DNA from 3 places in the Mesorhizobium sp. ISC15 genome. Region 1 is predicted to be linked to each of the others. Evidence: predicted binding sites of a transcription regulator. Region 1 holds the regulator's gene; each other region holds the start of a gene.
What was found. The regulator PhoB, encoded in region 1, activates phosphate uptake and scavenging genes when phosphate is short. The targets are predictions, from matches to a motif close to TGTCATNNANCTGTCAT.
Positions count from the first base shown of each region.

Region 1 (4,284 bases):
GTCGGTTGGAATCCGTCATGACGATTTGCGTCGGCGCAACCGGGCGATGGTGATTTCGGCCGTACGCCGGGCAGGCCAGCCGTCGCGAACCGAGATCGCCGCGACCACCGGCCTCAGCCATTCGACCATATCGGCGATCTCTTCCGACCTCATCCAGGAAGGCATCCTGACCGAGAGCAAAGCGAGCGAGACCGTTTCGCTGAAACGCGGCCGGCCGCAGGTCGGCCTTAGCCTCAATCCGGAAGCGGCAGCGGTGTTGGCCGTCGTGTTGTCGCTGAATTTCCTTTCGGTCGCCGTCATCGATTATGCCGGACAAGTGGTCGCCGAGGAACAGCGCCGGCTGGACACGCTGACCATGTCGCGCGACGAGCTGATCGACGAATGTGTCGCCATCGTCCGGCGCCGGCTCGAAGATCCCGATCTCGATGTCCAAAGCGTCGCCCGCATCGCGCTGGCGATCCAGGGCATCACCGATTCCCATGCGCGCGCCATGTTGTGGTCGCCGATCACGCCGCAGACGAACATTGCCTTCGCCGACATTCTGGAACGTGAGTTCGGCATCCCGGCCATCATGGAGAACGACTGCAACATGATGGCCGTGGCGCTGCGCTGGCGCGACCCGGATCGCTACCGCGACGATTTCATCGCCATCCTGCTCTCCCACGGCATCGGCATGGGGCTGGTGCTGAAGGGCGAACTGTTCACCGGCACCCATTCCTCAGGCGGCGAATTCGGCCACATGATCCACCGGCCGGGCGGCGCGCTTTGCCGCTGCGGGCGGCGCGGCTGCGTCGAGGCCTATGCCGGCAACTACGCCATCTGGCGCAATGCAAGGCAGTTGAGCGAGAACGCCGAGCCGGTCGCCGATGTCAGCGACGCCGAGATGCGGGCACTGGCGGCCCGGGCGCGCCAGACGGACGGACCCGAGCGCGAAGCCTACCGCAAGGCCGGCGAAGCGCTCGGCTTCGGGCTTGGCAGCCTGTTCGCGTTGATCGATCCGGCGCCGGTCGCCATGGTCGGCGCCAGCGCTGCCGCCTTCGACCTGATCGAGCCGGCCCTGCGCGAGGCCATCGCTCAGACCGCCGGCGGTCAGCATTCGGGTTCGATTTCCTTCGACACCGAGCCGAACGAGCTGCCGCTGATCCGCGAAGGCTGCGCCATGCGAGCGCTGAGCTTCGTCGACCAGGAGATTTTCGCGCCGGGCGCGCAAGGGAAGTCCGGCACGGCCAGGAAGCACGTGGCCTGAATGGAAGAACGCAGCTTGAATTCAGGCAGTCTGTTCAGTCTTCCCTGATCGCATAGCCCGCGCCGCGGATGGTGCGGATGACATCGGGCATGCGGCCATTGTTGACCGCCTTGCGCAGCCGGCCGACATGGACGTCCACCGTGCGCTCGTCGATGTAGATCGTCTCGCCCCAGACATTGTCGAGCAACTGGCTGCGCGAGAACACCCGACCCGGGTGCCGCATCATGAATTCGAGCAGCCGGAATTCGGTCGGCCCGAGCCGGATCTCGCTCTTCTTGCGATAGACCCTGTGCGATTCGCGATCGAGCATGATGTCACCGACCTTCAGCACGCTGGACAGCACTTCGGGCTTGGCGCGGCGCAGCAGCGCCTTGACCCTGGCCATGAATTCCGGTGTCGAGAACGGCTTGACCAGATAGTCGTCGGCCCCGGTCGAGAGGCCGCGCACCCGGTCGCTTTCCTCGCCGCGCGCGGTCAGCATGATGATCGGCAGCCGCTCGGTTTCGGGACGCACCCGAAGGCGACGGCAAAGCTCGATGCCCGAAACCGCCGGCACCATCCAGTCGAGCACCAGAAGATCGGGCACGTTTTCCTGAAGCCGGATTTCGGCCTCGTCGCCGCGCGTCACCACCTCGACCTGATAGCCTTCGGATTCCAGATTGTAGCGAAGGAGGACGCCCAGCGGCTCTTCGTCCTCCACCACCATGATGCGCGGCGCGATCATCGGCCGGTTACCCCTGTCATGTCGCCGACGCCGACATCGTCGTTTCGTCGAGCTTCGGTCGATCCGCCGGCAATTGCTGCCCGGTCACGACATAGTAGGCGTTTTCGGCGATGTTGGTGACATGATCGCCGATACGCTCGAGATTCTTGGCGCAGAACAGAAGATGCGTGCAGGCGGTGATGTTGCGCGGGTCCTCCATCATGTAGGTCAGGAGTTCGCGAAAAACCGCCGTGTATTTCACGTCGATCTTCTCGTCGGCGGCGCGCAGCTCTTTCAACGCGCCGGCGTTGCGCGACACATAGTGCTCGACCACGCCGCGGAGCTGCTCGAGAACGAGATCCGCCATCGCGTCGATACCGTGCGAGAGATTACGCGGCGTGGCGCTCTGCCCGACGGCGCTGACCCGCTTGGCTATGTTCTTGGCCAGGTCGCCGATGCGCTCGAGATCGCCGGCCATCCGGATTGCGCCAACCACGGCGCGCAGATCTTGCGCCATCGGCTGCCGCTTGGCGATCAGCGTGATCGCGCTGTCGTCGAGTTCGCGCTGCCGCGCATCCATGATGGCGTCATCCGAGACGACGCGCTGCGCCATCGCATTATCTGACGCAAGCAACGCGCGGATCGACGCTGCGACCATCGCGGCGGCGAGCTCGTCCATGTCGCGGATCAGCCTGTCGATGTGCTCCAATTCCTCGTCGAAAGATGCGACGGTATGTTCACCCATGATACTGTCCTCGTGCTCGAAAATTAGCCGGACCGCTTAGCCGAACCGGCCGGTGATGTAGTCCTGGGTGCGCTTGTCGTCGGGGTTGGTGAACATCTTGTCGGTCGCGCCCTCCTCGACCAGATAGCCGAGATGGAACATCGCCGTGCGTTGCGACACACGCGCTGCCTGCTGCATCGAATGGGTGACGATGACGATCGTGTAGTTCTGGCGCAGTTCGTCAATCAGTTCCTCGACACGGGCGGTGGCGATCGGATCGAGCGCCGAACAAGGCTCGTCCATCAGGATCACTTCCGGCGACACAGCGATGGCGCGCGCAATGCACAGACGCTGCTGCTGGCCACCGGAAAGGCCAGTGCCCGACTCGAGCAGGCGATCCTTGACCTCGTTGAACAGGCCGGCCTTCTTCAGGCTCGATTCGACGATGCCGTCCAACTCCGCCTTGCTCCTGGCCAGACCGTGAATGCGCGGACCGTAGGCGACGTTTTCGTAGATCGACTTCGGAAACGGGTTCGGCTTCTGGAACACCATGCCGACGCGAGCTCGCAGCTCGACGACATCGATTTTCGGGTCGTAGACATCCTCGTTGTCGAGCGTGATCTTGCCGCTTACCCGCGCGATGTCGATCGTGTCGTTCATTCGATTCAAGCAACGCAGAAAGGTCGACTTGCCGCAGCCCGATGGGCCGATCAACGCCGTCACCTGGTTCTCGCGGACATCGAGATCCACGTCGAACAGAGCTCGCTTCTCGCCGTAATGAACGGAGACCTTTTCGCCCTTCATCTTGATCGAAGGCTCGTTGGTTCCGCTACTCAGTTTCTGCTCGACGCTGGCTTCCGTCATGATGTTCATATCCTCTACTCCTTACCAGCGCCGCTCGAAGCGCCTGCGCAGTATCACCGCGATGGCATTCATGATGACCAAAAACACCAGCAAAATCAAAATCGCCGCCGAAGTCTTCTGCTGGAACCCCGCTTCAGGAAAATCGGCCCACATGAATATCTGCACCGGCAGGATCGTCGCGGGATCGGTGAAGCCACCGGGAATGTCGACGATGAAGGCGACCATGCCGATCATCAGCAACGGCGCGGTTTCACCCAGCGCATGCGCCATTCCGAGGATGGTGCCGGTCATGATACCCGGCATCGCCAGCGGCAGGACGTGATGGAATACGGTCTGGACCTTGGACGCTCCGATGCCAAGCGCCGCCTCGCGGATCGACGGTGGCACGGCGCGCAGCGAAGCGCGTGAGGCGATAATGATGATCGGCAGGGTCATCAGCGCCAGCACCATGCCGCCGACCACCGGGGCCGAGCGCGGCAGGCCGAAGAAATTCAGGAATACGGCAAGTCCAAGCAGGCCGAAGACGATCGAAGGCACCGCCGCCAGATTGTTGATATTCACTTCGATGATCGTCGTCAGCCGGTTCTTGGGCGCAAATTCCTCAAGATAGATCGCCGCCGAAACGCCGATCGGGAAGGCGATGGCGAGCGTTACGATCATGGTCAGGAACGATCCGACGACCGCGCCCCAGATACCGGCCAGTTCCGGCTCGCGGCTTGCGCCGGTGAAGAAGAAGATCGAGTTGAA
Region 1 is NZ_JAVSPX010000001.1:596,307-600,590, forward strand. Features, by position in the region: gene RPG13_RS02955 (ROK family protein) at 1-1,246, shown strand, start outside; gene phoB (phosphate regulon transcriptional regulator PhoB) at 1,281-1,970, opposite strand; gene phoU (phosphate signaling complex protein PhoU) at 1,987-2,694, opposite strand; gene pstB (phosphate ABC transporter ATP-binding protein PstB) at 2,731-3,546, opposite strand; gene pstA (phosphate ABC transporter permease PstA) at 3,559-4,284, opposite strand, start outside.

Region 2 (4,284 bases), 3.9 Mb from region 1:
AGACGCTGTCGCTCGGCCTGCCGTTCATGGCCGCCTTCCTCGATCCCGGCGGCTGGGGGCGTTCCTTCACCACGGCGCTCGACCACTACGACCATATGGCCGGCATGTGGATCGTCGGCGAAGACATGCCACGCGAGGAAAACCGCATCACTCTGCATGCCGATATCAAGGACGAGCACGGCATGCCGGTGGCGGATGTCCATTTTGACGACCATGCCAACGACACCGCGATGCGCAACCACGCCTACAAACAGGGCTCGGCGCTGTACGCGGCGGTCGGGGCGACGCGGACCTTCCCGACGCCGCCCTATCCGTCGACCCACAATCTCGGCACCAACCGGATGAGCGAAAAGGCGGCCGACGGGGTCGTCAACAAGCATGGCCAGGCGCACGACATCAAGAACCTGTTCGTGTCGGACGGCAGCCAGTTCACCACCGGCGGTGCTGAAAATCCGACATTGACGATCGTGTCGCTGGCGATCCGTCAGGCCGATTATATCGCTGAACAGATGTCGGCTAAGAGCATCTAGCCGTAGCCCTCCCGGCTGCCTGCTGGCGCGGAGCCTCGCACGGTTCCGCGCCTCTTTTTGTCGGCGCCAGAGCTACGCGCCGACCGGCCTGCCATCCTTGCGGCGGATGGCGACCACTGCGGGCCGCGGCGGCTGGCCGTCCTTGAAGTCGGGCCACAGCGTCGCGGCCTTGTCGAGCGTCTCGGCGTCCTCGGCCGGGTGCTGGACCGACAGGAACAGCGTCGTGCCATCTGGCGTGAAGCAGGGGCCGGTCGCCTCGGCACCCTGTGGGCAGGTGAAAAGCAGTTTTGGCAGGCCGCGCGCCGGACCTTCGGTGTCGATGCCGTAGACACCGTCCGGCAGATCGAAGTCGTTGGCGCCATCGGTCCCGACCCAGAGCCGCCCGGCCGGGTCGAAGGTGATGTTGTCGGGGCATACGAACCAGCCATCCTCCGACGTGTCGGCATGGAAGGTCGCGCCGACCGCGGCCTCCTTGGGATTGCCGCATAGCACGAACAGGTCCCATTCGTATTTTTCGGCCGTATGGTCGGCCTCGGCACCACGGCCGCCGGGCGGGATCAGCTCGACGATATGGCCCCAGAGGTTTTCCGGCCGCGTGTTCGCCGGGTTGACCTTCGACTGGTCGCGTTTCTTGTTCTTGGTCATCACCGCATAGACGCGGCCGGTGACTGGATTGGTCTCGATGTCTTCGGGGCGGTCCATCGGCGTAGCGCCCAGCGCATCGGCGGCCAGCCGTGTTTTCAGCAGCACCTCGGCCTGATTGGCAAAGCCGTTTTCGGCTGTGAGCTTGCTCTGGCCGTGGACGAGCGGCAGCCAGGTCATCGTGCCGTCGGCATCGAAACGCGCCACCGACAGCGCGCCGTCATCGAGGAGGTCCTTGCCGGAGGCCGGGTTCGCCGGATCGTAGGCCTTGTTCGAGACGAAGCGATACATGTATTCGAAATAGTCGTCGTCGCCCATGTAGACGGCAACGCGGCCGTCCTTGTTGACGACGACGGTGGAGGCTTCGTGCGACATGCGGCCGAGTGCGGTGCGCTTTACCGGCTTCGAAGTCGGCTCATAGGGATCGATCTCGACCACCCAATCGAAACGGTTTGCCTCGTTCGGTTCCTTGTCGAGGTTGAACCGGTCATGGAAACGGGCGCGACCATAGAAGTCGGAGCCGTCGAAAGCGTAGCGATCGAGGATGTCGGCAATGGGTGTCTTTTTCGGATCGCCACCGAAAATATCGGAGACGCCTTCCTCGCATGTCAGCACGGTGCCCCATGGGGTGACACCGCCGCCGCAATTGTAGCTGGTGCCAAGAACCTTGGTGCCGGTTGCATCCGCCGAGGTTTTCATCAGCGCGTGGCCGGCGGCGGGACCGGATACGGTCATTTCGGTGTTGGCCGTGATGCGGCGGTTGAGCGGGCTGTCCTCGACCGTCGCCCACTTGCCGTCTTTCAGGACAATCTCGACGATCGAATGGCCCATCGCGGCCATGCCGAGATCGACCTGTTCCTTGGTCATCGCCTTGCCGGCATCGTCCTCGGTCATGCCGGGAAACATCACATTGGGAGAAATGTACTCGTTGTTGACGCAGAGCAGGCCGTGGTCGGAATTGACCGAGCCTTTCGGCAGCGGCATGAAGGCGATGTAGTCGCAATTGTAGCCGAAGCGCTTCTCCTGCTCGTCGGCGGCGACCTTGTTGCCATCGAAATCCGGCAGGCCGGTTGCGAGCGCGTCGCCCCAGCGTGCCACGATCGTGGTCTCGTACCCTTCGGCGGCGGCATGGGTCTTATCGTAGACGCGCTTCAGCTCGGGAAAGCCCAGTGTCGAGAGCGCGGCAGCTGCATGCGTTTCGCCGGCAAACAGCGAGCCGACGAAACTGCCGCCGGCAATCAACGCGCCGGATGCAAGACCGCCCTTCAGCAGACCACGGCGTGAGACGCGGGCGGCAATGACGTCGCGAATGACAGGGGAGGGTGATGACGGGGAGTTGGCCATGATGTCTGCCTCTCTGGGTGGATGGTGACGGCGCAGCGCTGCTATGCTGCTTCGGCAACACCCGGATGACATGAGAGGAAATACTTCTTGGTAACGGGTCGGCGGCCCCGAGCCGTCGCTCAACGCTTCGTGCAGGTCGAGGCGGTGAAGGCGCCGTCAGGCTGCTTCATGATGATGTCGAAGGATGGGCTGGTTTGGCCGTCCAGGGTGGCTTGCGTAAGCGAGATCGAGTTGCCGCCGGTCGTGTAGCCGCCCAACGGGCCCAGCCAGGTGATCTCGCCGTTTGCATTCATCTGATAATTGTAAGCCTGCGGAGCGGTCCCGAAGGTCACCGGGCCGCTATAGACGTTTCCTTTGATGGTGATATCGCCAAGGCTAAGGAACATGCCAAGCAGATAGACTTCGCAGTGATAGGTGCCGTCGGGCAATTTGCCGTCGGTGAAGTCGGCGTGTGCGCCGCCGGTGGCCGCAGCCAGGAGCACTATGCTGAAAATACGGGAAATCCTGGGGGCCATGACGTCGCTCTTTTGAAGATCGAACTTGCCCCATTTTCCTGCAGCGCTGCAACGGTTCGCAATCGTCGATGTGTCGTTGCTCAAAAAAAGTGCATTAGTTGGCATGTGAGCAAAATTTAGGCGGCGGCGGGTCATTTTTTCTCAAGCAGAACCCCGGCGGCGGCGCTCATCTTTGGCGGCTAATATATTAACCGGCTGATAGAGCTAGGAAATCTCAGCCCGGTCAATTTTGCTCCCGCGGTTGGCACAGCCGTTGCATGGTCTGTTTGCGATGCGATCAACCAGCTTGGGAGTTTGAAATATGTGGGGCAGTTTCTCGACAATAACAAAAATGTTTTCGGCAGGCGTGGTCACGGCCGGCCTGCTGATGAGCGTCCCCGCCAGAGCGGCTGACGACACGATCAAGGTGGGCATTCTCCATTCGCTGTCGGGGACCATGGCGATTTCGGAGACGACGCTGAAGGACGCCATGCTGATGCTCATCGAAGAGCAGAATGCAAAGGGCGGCCTGCTTGGCAAGAAACTCGAAGCGGTCGTCGTCGATCCGGCTTCCAACTGGCCGCTGTTCGCCGAAAAGGCGCGCGAGCTGATCTCCAAGGACAAGGTCGCGGCGGTGTTCGGTTGCTGGACGTCAGTGTCGCGCAAGTCGGTGCTGCCGGTGTTCAGCGAGCTCGACAACATCCTGTTCTATCCCGTCCAGTATGAGGGCGAGGAGAGTGAGCGCAACGTGTTCTACACCGGTGCGGCGCCGAACCAGCAGGCCATTCCGGCCGTCGACTACCTGATGAGCGAGGATGGCGGTTCGGTGAAGCGCTGGGTGCTTGAAGGCACCGACTACGTCTATCCGCGCACCACCAACAAGATCCTCGAAGCCTATCTGAAGGCCAAGGGCGTCGCCGCCGAAGACATCATGGTCAACTACACGCCGTTCGGCTTCTCCGATTGGCAGACCGAGGTCTCGGCGATCAAGAAGTTCGGCTCGGCCGGCAAGAAGACCGCCGTCGTCTCGACCGTCAATGGCGACGCCAACGTGCCGTTCTACAAGGAACTCGGCAACCAGGGCATCAAGGCCGAGGATATCCCGGTCATGGCCTTCTCGGTCGGCGAGGAAGAGCTTGCCGGTCTCGACACCACGCCGCTCGTCGGCCATCTCGCCGCCTGGAATTACTTCCAGAGCATCGACACGCCGGAGAATGCGAAGTTCATTGCCGACTGGCACAAGTTCATCAAGAACGACAAGCGCACCACCAACG
Region 2 is NZ_JAVSPX010000001.1:4,532,890-4,537,173, reverse strand. Features, by position in the region: gene RPG13_RS21875 (GMC family oxidoreductase) at 1-530, shown strand, start outside; gene RPG13_RS21870 (PhoX family protein) at 603-2,516, opposite strand; gene RPG13_RS21865 (hypothetical protein) at 2,636-3,031, opposite strand; gene urtA (urea ABC transporter substrate-binding protein) at 3,333-4,284, shown strand, end outside.
Region 2: the regulator PhoB is predicted to act here: its motif matches at 2,571-2,587, upstream of RPG13_RS21870 (PhoX family protein).

Region 3 (4,284 bases), 280 kb from region 1:
CGTACTTCTCCGGCTGGGAGACCTTGGCGACGACCAGCACCTCGGTCGGTTTGTTCTCCCCCTCGGGATCGCTGATCGAGCGACGGTGGATGACCGCGAAGGGAATGGCGAGGTCGCCGTTCGTCTCGATGCGCCACTCGAGCTTTGGTCCAGCCGAATTAAGCCCGACAAAACTTTCCCAGACCGTGGTCATGTCGCTGGGCGGAAAACCATAGAACAGCGATTCCCGGGCGTCGTCGTAAGAGATCAGCACTGGGTAGCCGCGATAGCCCGAACAGACGAGACTGGCCCAGTCGCCATCGCCTTCCTCGGCCTGCGCATAAGTCACGCAGTCCTTCTTCGAGTCGAGATCGGTGTAGGCACTGGAAATGTCGCCGGCCTGGGCGGTCTGGCAGAGGCCGGCGAGGGCTAGCGAAATCATCAAAAGGGCTCGCATCGCAGGCAACTCCGTTTCGGGCTGCCGTAGCGTATCGTCAAACGCTATTTCTGCAAGCTCGCTTCGATCAGCAGGTCGGCGTTCCGGGCCACCGATTTTGCCGGTCCGCCGGCACCGAACAGCTGGCCGCTGATATAGGCGCCCTCGATCAGGAGCAGCAGCCCGTCGCCCAGCGTGTCGGCGTCGCCGGCACCCATTGCCGCCGCCATGGCGCGCAGGCGTCGTCGCAGTTCCTGCTTGTTGGCCTCGCTCACCACGCGGGCCGGATGGCCGTGCTCGGGATACTCGACCGCCGCATTGGTCATGCCGCAGCCGCGATAGTCTGGTCTTTGCGTGCGCTTGCCGATGCGGGTCAGGAATGCGGCGATCTGCGCGCGCGGATCGCCGGGATGGGCAGCCACTGCCTCGTCGAAGCGGGCCCAGAACTCGAGGTCGTATTGCCGGAGATAGGACGCGGCCAATTCGTCCTTGGAGGGAAAGCTGCGATAGAGGCTGGGCTTGGTGACGCCGGCACGCCGCACGATCTCGTCGACGCCGATCGCCCTGATGCCTTGCCGGTAGAATAGGTCGCGGGCAACGCGAAGGATTTTCTCGCCGGCGCGGGGCGGTGTCACTTCATCCGCTTTGATCGTTGGTTCAATGCTTTTCATCTAGGACGTGCCGTGGCCTGCTTGACAATGTTACCGATCGGTACGTATACCTCGGTGTAACTGCAACGTACCGGTCAGTAACATGATAGCTCAATCCCGCCCGTTTGGCCAGCGCTACGCTTTCGTCGTGGTTGCCGTCATTTTCCTTTGCCTGCTGATCGCGGCGGGCCTGCGGTCGGCGCCGGCCGTCATGATGCTGCCGCTGGAGGAGAGTTTCGGCTGGCGGCGCGATGTCGTCTCGCTCGCCGCGGCCATCGGCATCTTCCTCTACGGCCTGACCGGGCCGTTTGCCGCGGCACTGATGGAACGGGTCGGGCTGCGCCGCACGCTGCTGGCATCGCTGGTGGTGATGTCGGGCTCGACGGCGCTCAGCCTGTTGATGACCGAGCCGTGGCACCTGCTTCTCACCTGGGGCGTATTCTCCGGCGTCGGTTCGGGCGCGGTCGCCACGGTGCTTGGCGCCACCATCGTCAACCGCTGGTTCAAAACCAATCGCGGCCTGGTGATGGGACTGATGTCGGCCTCCGCCGCCACCGGCCTGCTGGTGTTCCTGCCACTGCTCGCCGCGCTCGCCCAGTCGGGCGGCTGGAAGCCGGTCGCCATCGCCATTGCGGTGGCCACCGCTTGCCTGGTGCCGCTGGTCTGGCTGCTGGTGCCGGAGCGTCCAGCTTCGATCGGCATGGTGCGCTACGGTGCTGACGCCGACGACGTGCCGCCGGTTCCACCGGCCTCGCAGGGCAATTTTCTCACGCACACGCTCAGCACGCTGCGCCGTGCCGCCGGCACTCGCGTGTTCTGGTATCTGTTCGCGACCTTCTTCATCTGCGGTTTCACCACCAATGGCCTGGTCGGCACGCACCTGATCGCGTTTTGCGGCGACATGGGCATCGGCCAAGTGCAAGCTGCCGGCCTGCTGTCGCTGATGGGCATCTTCGACCTGATCGGCACGACGCTGTCGGGCTGGCTCACCGACCGCTTCGACCCGCGCAAGCTGCTCGGCGTCTATTATGGCATTCGCGGCTTGTCGCTGATCTATCTGCCTTATTCCGGCTTCTCGTCGACCAGCCTGATCATTTTCGCCGTGCTCTATGGATTGGACTGGATCGCCACCGTGCCGCCGACGCTCAGGCTGTCGAACGAGGCGTTCGGTGATCGTAGTGGACCGATCGTCTTTGGTTGGATCGTCGCCGGCCATCAGGTGGGTGCGGCGACCGCCGCCTTCTTCGGCGGCACGATGCGCGAATTGCAGGGCAATTACGAGCTCGCCTTCCTCATCGCCGGCATGACGGCAATAGCCGCAGCCTGCATCTCGCTGTTGATCAACACCAGCCGTCCGGCCTTCAACCCGGAACCGCAGGCGGCTTGAGCTGCGACGGCCGAGCGCTAATCTCCCCCCTTGAGGGGGAGATGGCCGCGACGCGGCCAGAGGGGGTCGGTCCGACCGGGCTCGGCCCCTTATCGCAGACGCAGGAGGTTGGCGCTTCACGCGAGACGACCCCCTCTGTCGCCTTCGGCGACATCTCCCCCTCAAGGGGGGAGATCACCTGTCCATTGTTATCAAACCTTCATGGTTTCGAGATGTGCCTGAAACATTGACCCTGGACCTTGGCGGCGACGTTCAACGCCATCCAGGAGACAGCCATGAACAAAATTTCGATGACGCGGCGCGCTTTCGTCACGTCGGCGAGCGCCGTTGGCCTCATCGGCGCCTCGGGCCTCGCGCTGCCCTACTATTCCCGCGCCAATCAGCGGCCGGCCTTCACCCATGGTGTCCAGTCAGGCGACGTCGACGCCACCAGTGGCATGGTCTGGACGCGCACCGATCGCCCGTCGCGCGTCGTGTTTGAAGTCTCCTCGACGGAGAATTTCGCCAACGCCGTCCGCCTTGCGCCGCTCGATACGTCGCCGGCCAGCGATTACACGGTAAAACGGCTGCTCACCGACCTCGCCTCGGATCAGGATATATTCTACCGCATGACAGCGGCCGATCTCGCCGACATCAACGCCGTCTCCGAGCCGATCGTCGGCCGCTTCCGCACGGCGCCGGCCTCGAAGCGTGACATCCGGTTCGCCTGGTCGGGCGATACCGCCGGCCAGGGTTGGGGCATCGACGACACCGGCATGAAGACCTATGCCACGATCGGCAAGCACACGCCCGACTTCTTCCTGCATTCCGGCGACACCATCTACGCCGACGGCGCGATGAAGGACGAGGTCGACATTCCCGGTGGCGGCAAGTGGAAGAACACCGTCCTCATCGACGAAAAGCGCAAGGTTGCCGAGACGCTGGACGAGTACCGGGGCCAGTGGAAATACAATTTGATGGACGGACATGTGCTGGGGCTCAACGCCATCTGCCCGACCTTCTACCAGTGGGACGACCACGAGGTGGTGAACAACTGGTCGGATTCGAAGGACCTGAGCGCCGACGACCGCTACTCGGAAAAAAACATCCATGTGCTGGCGGCACGCGCGGCACGCGCCTTCCACGAGATGACGACGATCCGCTACGAGCCGTCGGAACCGGGCCGCGTCTATCGCAAGATCGCCTACGGGCCGCTGCTCGACGTGTTCTTCCTCGACATGCGTTCCTATCGCGGCGCCAATGGCCTTGGCATGCAGGATACGATGACCCCGCAATCGCGCATTCTCGGCGAACAGCAGACCAAATGGCTGAAGCGCGAACTGGCAAACTCCAACGCAACCTGGAAAATCATCGCCGCCGACATGCCGCTCGGTCTCGTCGTCTGGAACGACGCCACCAAGAAGGCCGGCGCCGAGGCCGTCAGCAATGGCGACAATGGCCCGGCCAAGGGCCGCGAGCTGGAAATTGCCGACCTCCTTCGCTACATAAAGAACGCTGGTATCAGCAACACCGTCTGGCTGACCGCCGACGTGCACTACACGGCGGCCCACTACTACAATCCAGACAAGGCGCAGTTCCAGGACTTCAATCCGTTCTGGGAGTTCGTCTCGGGTCCGCTCCATGCCGGCACGTATGGACCCAATGATTTCGACATGACCTTCGGCCCGGAGCTGAAATTCATCAAGGCGCCAACTGCCGAGCAGGGGCAGAACCTGCCACCGTCGGCCGGCCTGCAGTTCTTCGGCCTCGTCGATATCGACGGCGCCACTGAACAGATGACTGTGCGGCTTATGGACCGCGACGACAATGAACTCTACAAGGTCGCGCTCGAT
Region 3 is NZ_JAVSPX010000001.1:875,327-879,610, reverse strand. Features, by position in the region: gene RPG13_RS04375 (hypothetical protein) at 1-436, opposite strand, end outside; gene RPG13_RS04370 (TetR/AcrR family transcriptional regulator) at 481-1,086, opposite strand; gene RPG13_RS04365 (MFS transporter) at 1,169-2,452, shown strand; gene RPG13_RS04360 (alkaline phosphatase D family protein) at 2,728-4,284, shown strand, end outside.
Region 3: the regulator PhoB is predicted to act here: its motif matches at 2,639-2,655, upstream of RPG13_RS04360 (alkaline phosphatase D family protein).